Regions from separate parts of the Mucilaginibacter metallidurans genome, predicted to be linked through region 1. Evidence: riboswitches for the same ligand, from Rfam matches in the RefSeq annotation. Region 1 holds a riboswitch; the other holds the start of a gene.
The links. Region 1 has a riboswitch for fluoride ahead of DIU38_RS25275 (phosphatase PAP2 family protein). Riboswitches for the same ligand answer to the same signal wherever they lie in the genome.

Region 1 (4,245 bases):
CAGACTATACTGCCGGTTTTGGGAAGCATAGGGCTTGTATTAATTGTACTGGAGGTTCTTTGGAGCTTCAACTTAACAAAACAAAACTGCCTTTAATAAAGAAGTCTGCGCTGGTTGCCTGCCTGCCTGTATTTATTTTTTCATTTGGCCTGGCGCTGGCCATATATCTCATTGAAGGTTATTCTTTTAAGAGTTGTCTGGCAAACGCTATTCCATTATCGATTATAAGCAGTTCCATAGCAATTCCATCTGTTAGAAATTATAACGCTGATGATAAAGAGTTTGTTATTTATGAAAGCAGCATATCCGACATTATCGGGGTTATCTTTTTCAATTTTGTTTTGCTTCATACCAGTTATGGATTTCTGGCATTTGGATCTTTTTTTCTTCAGTTAATTATCATTATCATAATTTCCTTTGTCGCCACCGCGGGATTGTCTTTTTTATTGGGCAGGATCGATCATCATATTAAGTTTGTTCCGATAATTTTTCTCGTTCTTTTAATTTATGAAACATCCAAGGTTTTTAATTTACCTTCTCTTGTGTTTATACTCGTATTTGGGCTCTTTCTTAATAACCTAAATGCGATCAAGACCACGCGTTGGATAGCATTTCTGCGGCCTAAACTGCTAAGAACGGAAGTACAAAGATTTAAAGAGATCACGATCGAAGGGACATTTTTAATAAGATCGCTGTTTTTTATTGTATTTGGATATTCCATAAGGACCCGGGAATTAGCAGACATCGAGCCCTTGATGTGGTCGTTTGGTATTACTGCTGGAATATTCGTAATCCGTGCACTTACGCTTCGTTTTTTGGGGAGATTTCGTCAATCACTTTTTTTTATTGCTCCGAGAGGGCTAATAACCATTCTGCTTTTCTTAGCAATAAAAGAGCCCTATCAGATACCCCTTATTAGCCGGTCGATGATAATCCAAGTTATCCTCATGACTTCTATCGTTCTGATGATTGGTTCGTTGTTAAACAACCGTCCTTCATTCTTGCCCAAAAAAACCGAAGAAGCCTAATAAATAAGTTTGATAAACAGGTAGTAATTGTGCTTGTTTTGATTTAGACCGTAAAGGTCAGTATACCTTTGGTTTCGAATAACAAAATTTACAATAAAGCAATTTGCATTTTTTTGTTGATACCTTAATGGGATATCGTGACCTGACAGTTAAATAAAAAAACATTTTAGATATTGATCTGTAAAAATTGTATATTTGAATCAACCAACGGAAATGGTGTCTTCCGTTTAAAATAACCGCCTCGTGCTGATGACTCCTACAAAATGAACCGGACGGGCTATTTCGCTCGCCCTTAAAATATTTGTAGGTGATCGTAAAAAATCAGACATATCAACGTAAAGTTTCCGTATCAACGGTCATCAACTTTAATCATTTTTATTCCTTCGCAACATTCCCGGTAATCATCGTTCCGGAGTTATATTCCTGTTGCTCAAATCCGCATTTGCTGCGAAACGCTTTTGATTTGATCACCCTTAAACCAAGGTCATCCTATGAAAAATAAGCTGACCACATTTTTGTGTAACACGGGCTGGTATCTTTTACCGTTTGCGATCTTTTGGCTGAGTGCTGGCCTTTATCTAAAACAATATGGCGAAAGGAACAGCTTTTTATTGTTTAATGCCTTTCATCGTAAGGTTTTTGACCACCCGGTATTATGGCTGACGGAGATCAGCGGCGGATATATCATTATTTCAATCTTTGTACTCATATATGCGCGTTCAAGGCCCGCTGAAGCGCTCTTTGCCGCGATTCTTGTTTTTGTTATATGGTATGCTACCATCACAGTCAAATACAATCATTTTGCTGACTGGAAAAACCCGGCAGTAGTGTTCGGTGACAGCAGTATCCATGTGCTGGGCAGCCAACAGGTTCAGCCCGAACTTAATTTCCCGTCATCGCAGGCGGCGGTCATTACAGGGTTGTTTTTATTTATCGCCTGGCTTCACCGGCACGCCCGTGCAGCCATGATCCTGGCTGCGATCACTGCTATGGTCTTGATCTATACCCGCATCTATGCAGGCTGGGCTTTCCTTGGCGATATGCTTTCCGGCAGCATCCTGGGGATATTCATCAGCATACCTATGATCACCTGGTTCCTCCCCAAAACGCAAACCTGGTACGAAAGGCGAAATGAATGGTGGCAAAAAATGCTCGTTGCAATTTTAAGGGCTGCGGCTATCTGCACCCTATTGGTTAACCTTAAATACGCGGTATTATGAAGATAGCCGTCATCAGTGATATCCATGCTAACCTTCCAGCTTTGGAGGCCGTTTTAGCTGACATCGGAAAACATAAGCCCGACCAGGTTTATTGCCTTGGCGACCTGGTCAATTTCGCACCCTGGCCAAATGAAGTGATCGATCTTTTGCGGGCACATCAAATCCCTACGCTATGCGGCAACCATGACCTGGCTATCGGGCTGAACCAAAGCGATTTTGCGTTTTCCTACCAAACGCCTGAAGAAAGGGAAGCCGGTTTAAAAGCTATTGCCTATACCAATGCGGTTTTAACAGATAGTAACCGGATCTATCTCAGGTCATTGCCCAAGTTTCTGCGATTAGAGCCGGAACTTCCTGCAGGGAAGGCACAGGTACTGCTTACCCATGGCAGTCCGCGAAGTGTCGGTGAATATGTATTTGAAGATTTCCCGGAAGGCACGCTGGTCAGGATCATGGATGAATATGTGACGGATATCCTGATCATGGGACATACCCACCGGCCCTATTACCGTAAGTTGTTCGACAAGCAGGCGGGCAGCTATAAATGGGCCATCAACGCCGGCTCGGTTGGCAAGCCCAAAGATGGTGATGCCAGGGCGGCATACCTGATGTTAACAACGGCTAAAGGAGCGGGGCTGGACATCGGGATCAAAAGAGTACCTTACCCCGTGCAGCAGGTAGAGCAGGCCATCAGGGAAAGCCGGGTACCGGATATTTACGCAACCCTTTTAAGCAAAGCATAAATGAACTTATCAGAAAGTCAAACAAGATCGATCCAGTCCACGGTACATGTCGTAGAAGAAAAGCTCCGCGATATGGAAGCTTTGGTTTACTTTACGCTTCAGCACCGGGAAAAAGGTGTGCAGGTCACCCTGGAGCACGATTTCACCTCCAAAGAATTGCAAATGTTCCAGCAAAGAGCCCGGGAGATAAAGGAAGTATTGTCCAGGATCGTCCAAACCTACGGCCTGGAGCAGGAAAGTGTGAGCCTGAAACACCTGATCAGCACCAAAGCGGCATTTATCTGGGAGGACGTATCCGGTGCCGGTTTTGACCGGCTCAAAGGCCATGGGGATATCGACGAATCGCTCCGGGGGGAATATGAAACACTGTTAAACGATCTAACGCAATCGGTTGACGGTATCATGAACATCAGTTTTAAAGCAAAATAAAATAGTATTTACATTTATCTATAACATATGAAAATTACAGCAATCAAAGCAAGAGAAGTACTCGATTCAAGGGGAAACCCAACCGTAGAGGCAGAGATCCAGTTAGCAGACGGTTCCACAGCCCGTGGCATATCCCCTTCCGGTGCCAGTACCGGCGAAAAGGAAGCGGTAGAACTGCGCGATGGCGATAAATCGCGTTACCAGGGTAAAGGTGTAGAGATAGCAGTGTCAGGGTTAAATAAAGAAGTCAACGGCGCAATCTCCGGACGGGAATTTGACAGCCAGGAAGCCTTTGACAAACAACTGATCGAACTGGATGGCACGGCCAATAAATCGCGCCTGGGTGCCAATGCTATGCTGGCCGCCTCTATCGCCTACGCGCGCGTTTCTTCCGTTTCAAAAAAGATCCCGCTTTACCGCCAGTTGGTTCAAAGGGATAAATACCTGATGCCTGTACCTTGTATGAACGTCATCAACGGTGGCCGCCATGCGGATAATAACGTAGACTTCCAGGAATTTATGATCGCGCCGCACAACGCCCCGTCTTTTAAAGAGAGCATCCGCATGGGCGAGGAAGTGTTCCATACCCTGAAATCACTCCTTTCCGGTAAAGGTTATTCAACTGGTGTCGGTGATGAAGGTGGTTTTGCGCCTAATCTGAAATCTAATGAAGAGGCTGTTGAGGTTATCATGGAGGCGATTACGAAAGCGGGGTACAAACCCGGTGAAGATATTTCCATCTGCCTTGATCCGGCGACCAGCGAGATGTGGAAGGATGGGAAATACAGCCTTTTTAAAAGCACTAAACAAAATTACACGTCAGAT
Region 2 (4,245 bases), 930 kb from region 1:
GTGGTATCGGCCTTGCCTTTGTATTTGTTGCTGTAGTAATTGGTAACCGCGTTTTCCAGTTCCTGCTGAGCTTTATAGCTGGCAATAGCGCTTTGCATATCGCGGATGCTGGCAGGCCCGCAACGTGTGGGATCAGGGTCAAAACGGATGGGTTGAACGATATTAGTTTTAAGATTATACCCCGCCGGAACCATCCACTGGCCCGATGTAAGTTTAATAACCCTCAAAGCTTCATCGTCAAGGTCGATACCGGGGCCATCCTGTATTTTTGCATCATGTACCACACCATCTTTATCAACCATAAACGAAACATTGATGGTTCCCGAAATACAATTTTGCCGCGAATATTCAGGATAAATGATCTTTGTCTTCAGAAAATCATTAAACGCCTGCTGTCCGCCTTTAAACGCAGGCTGCTGGGCAAGCAAATAACCCGCTGTAAAAATGATGAACGCGATATGGAGACAAAGCGCTTTAAGCATAGTATAAATATCGACAATAAATTGCGGATTATGTTTAGATAGCCTTAGAAAGAATTGTTGTTGAATAACTAAACGGATAATCATATTTGTTTTCAGTATCCCATTTGCAAGCGGCTTGCCAATCAACTTGCTGAACACCTGTTTTTGTATAACTAAATCCAAAATCGAAGACCCGAATTCTCAAATCAAAGCACCTGGTTAAACTCCAACCGTTCGCCATCCGGCCCGGTGATGTTGAAATATTTGCAGCCATTTTTCCAGAATTGTAAAAACACGGGCTCTGGTTCAAGCACATTAAAGCCGGCCTCTTTAATAGTTTTAAAGGCGAAGTCGATATCATTAACGTCAAAGGCTACATGATCAATGTGCCCGTTTGATCTTGAACGGATCCCGGCCAGCGAAGCTTCAGGCAATTGGTAAAGCTCCATGATCATATTGCCGCGCTGCATCATAACGCAGGTGCCGGTACCGCTGTTATCGGTAAAAGGGGCTTGCATTACATTGTTAAAGCCCAGTCTGGCGTAAAATTGTTGTGATGTTTCAATATTGGTTACCGGCACGCCGATATGTTGTATCCCGTTTATTGCTAAATTTATATGGTTGCTCATGTTGATAATCAGTTGTTTATTATGGATTTAATATATGTTTAAACACTCGGTAGCGGATATGGTTGGCAACGCCGGCAAAATAAATATGCAGTAATTATCATCCATCCATCATTTTACACAAGCTTAACACATTTGATGTAAATTGCAGTTAAACTTGCACCAATTAAAACATATTAATGAAGATCGGAATTGTTTGTTACCCAACCTTTGGCGGAAGCGGGGTTGTTGCCACTGAACTTGGTAAAGCCCTTGCAGACCGTGGTCACCAGGTTCATTTTGTGACCTATAACCAGCCGGCCCGGTTGGATCTCTTTTCCGAAAACCTGTTTTATCACGAAGTTTCGGTTTCCAACTATCCGCTGTTCGATTTTCCGCCGTACGAGCTGGCCCTGGCAAGCAGGCTGGTTGATGTGGTACGTCATGAGCAACTGGATGTACTGCATGTGCATTATGCTATACCCCATGCTTCGGCAGCGTTTATGGCCAAGCAAATATTAATGACCTATGGCATTTATATCCCTGTGGTAACTACACTGCACGGTACAGATATTACGTTGGTTGGTAAAGACCGCACCTTTAAACCGGTTGTTACTTTTTCCATCAACCAAAGTGATGGTGTAACAGCCGTATCGCAAAACCTTAAAGAGGACACCTATAAGTTTTTTGATATTAAGAAGGATATCCTCGTGATCCCTAACTTTATTGACCTTAGCAGGTTCAGCCTTAAACCTAAAGATCATTTTAAGAAAGCGATTGCACCATCGGGCGAAAAGATCCTGGTACATACCTCTAACTTCCGTAAGGTAAAACGTACCGAAGATGTAGTGAAGATTTTTGCTAAAGTGATCAAAAAGATCCCGTCGAAACTGCTGATGGTAGGCGACGGCCCCGAACGCTCCATGTGCGAGCAGCTTTGCCGCGATTTGGGCGTTACCGATAACGTGCGTTTTTTAGGTAAACAGGATGCTGTTGAAGAGATCCTTTCAGTATCCGATTTGTTCCTGATGCCATCGCAATCAGAAAGTTTTGGTTTAGCAGCGCTTGAAGCTATGGCTTGCAAAGTGCCGGTGATCAGCAGTAATGCCGGTGGTTTGCCCGAATTAAATATTGATGGCGTAACAGGCTTTTTGAAAGAGCCAGGAGACGTAGAAGGCATGGCAGAAAAAGCAATATTTATTTTGGAGGATGAAGAACGTTTAGCTAAATTTAAAGAAAATGCACTGGCACACGCCAAAGAGTTTGAATTATCTACCATTTTGCCCAAATATGAAAACTTTTACCTTGAGGTAATTGAGCAAAATAAAGCTAAGCTGTTTAACCAACAGTTGTAATAAACCTGATACAATTCAAAAAATATTCTTTAAAAGTTAAATTTTATCGGTTTCGTTAATTAATTTAGTTTTTCACTCCTAAAAGTTAAAACTTATGGCAAAGCACACACTAAAAAGCGGACAACTCCTTAAGTACATCGGAAAGAAATGGAAAAACCTGCACATTGGTCATCCATTAAAATTTATGGGGTACGATGAGAATAGTTTCGCCGACATCTGGGTGGAATACCAGGGTAAATTAATGCTTCTGGCACTTAAGGATGTGGAAACACTAAGCGTTGCTTAAGTAGATAACTTGAGCCGGTCTGTTCAAAAGACAAGGGAAAATAGCCTTACTCATGCATACGTGCTAAGTAAGGCTATTTTATTTTTAGCGAAAAGAAACCTATATTAGCGTCACAAAAGGAAATGGTGTCTTCCTACTTAACCGCCCTAAAAAGCTGATGGCGCCTACAGACAATTAACTCACGGGCTTTTATCCTGTGCTAATTTTTTGTGGGTACATAAATATCAGCAACATGCAAAATCAAAATCAACTTTTTTCTTCGCAGCATTTCGCAATTCTTAAAAACGCCCTTCGGTGGACGGTCATTATCATCCCCATAGCTGTTGTTATTGGCAGCGCGGTTGCCTTATTCTTGTGGTTGTTGAGTTGGGCTATCCATTTTAGGTTTGCACATAACTGGTTATTGTATTTGCTGCCGTTGGCAGGTATCACGATATTTTTCATTTATAAATTTTGGGGTGGTCCGGCCGAAAAGGGGAATAATTTAATTATTGATGAAATCCATAACCCTGGTGGCGGGGTCCCTAAGCGTATGGCCCCACTGGTGCTGATTACCACCATTATCACTCATTTGTTTGGCGGCTCGGCCGGGCGCGAGGGAACGGCAGTACAAATGGGCGGCAGCTTAGCCCAAATGATAGGCAAATGGCTTAAGCTGAACGAAACTGATACCCAAACAGTACTTACCGCGGGCATAGCGGCGGGTTTCGGTGCGGTATTTGGTACGCCGTTAACTGGTGCTGTTTTTGCAATGGAGGTGCTGACGATAGGCCGGGTGCAATATAACGCGCTGCTGCCCTGCCTTATAGCGGGCATTGCCGGCGATATTACGGTGGCCGCCTGGGGTGTTCACCATACTCCTTATCATATTGATATCATTCCCGTTATCCCGCATTGGTTTTCAGGCTACGTTTCAACCGACTTGTTAATGATCTTCAAAACTATAGTAGCTTCTATCGCCTTCGGGCTGGTCAGTTACCTTTTTGCCAAAATGGTACATGGCATCAAAAGTTTTTTTACCCAATACATTAAAACACCCTGGTTGATCCCGTTTATTGGCGGACTGATCATTATCGCGCTTACTTTTGTTAATGGCAAACCCGATTATCTGAGTTTAGGGGTAGATGCCGAACATGCTGGTGCTGTTACAATCCCTTCAGCTTTTCATGCCGGCGGTGCCGATACCTGGAGCTGGCTCTGGAAAACCATTTACACTACCGTAACCTTAGGTACCGGTTTTAAAGGCGGCGAGGTAACACCGCTGTTTTATATTGGCGCTACTTTAGGCAATACGCTATCCGGCTTACTTGATGCGCCGGTTAGCCTATTTGCTGCGTTGGGTTTTATAGCGGTTTTTGCAGGCGCAACTAATACCCCGCTGGCCTGTACTTTTATGGGTATAGAGCTTTTTGGTGGCGAACACGCCCTGTTGTTTGCCGTAGCCTGTTTCACAGCCTATCTTTTCAGCGGGCATACGGGTATATATGGCTCCCAAAGAATTGGAGTTGCTAAGTTAACCGGTGGGCCGGCTGATGACA

Region 2: another riboswitch for fluoride. It lies ahead of DIU38_RS29555 (voltage-gated chloride channel family protein); the one in region 1 lies ahead of DIU38_RS25275 (phosphatase PAP2 family protein).

What each region holds. Positions count from the first base shown of each region.
Region 1 covers NZ_CP043449.1:5,934,255-5,938,499, forward strand. Annotated here, with positions in the region: gene DIU38_RS25270 (cation:proton antiporter) at 60-1,028, shown strand; fluoride riboswitch at 1,229-1,294, shown strand; gene DIU38_RS25275 (phosphatase PAP2 family protein) at 1,520-2,248, shown strand; gene DIU38_RS25280 (metallophosphoesterase family protein) at 2,245-2,991, shown strand; gene DIU38_RS25285 (hypothetical protein) at 2,992-3,420, shown strand; gene eno (phosphopyruvate hydratase) at 3,448-4,245, shown strand, end outside.
Region 2 covers NZ_CP043449.1:6,861,628-6,865,872, forward strand. Annotated here, with positions in the region: gene DIU38_RS29535 (energy transducer TonB) at 1-482, opposite strand, end outside; gene DIU38_RS29540 (VOC family protein) at 668-1,090, opposite strand; gene bshA (N-acetyl-alpha-D-glucosaminyl L-malate synthase BshA) at 1,267-2,421, shown strand; gene DIU38_RS29550 (hypothetical protein) at 2,516-2,707, shown strand; fluoride riboswitch at 2,817-2,881, shown strand; gene DIU38_RS29555 (voltage-gated chloride channel family protein) at 2,940-4,245, shown strand, end outside.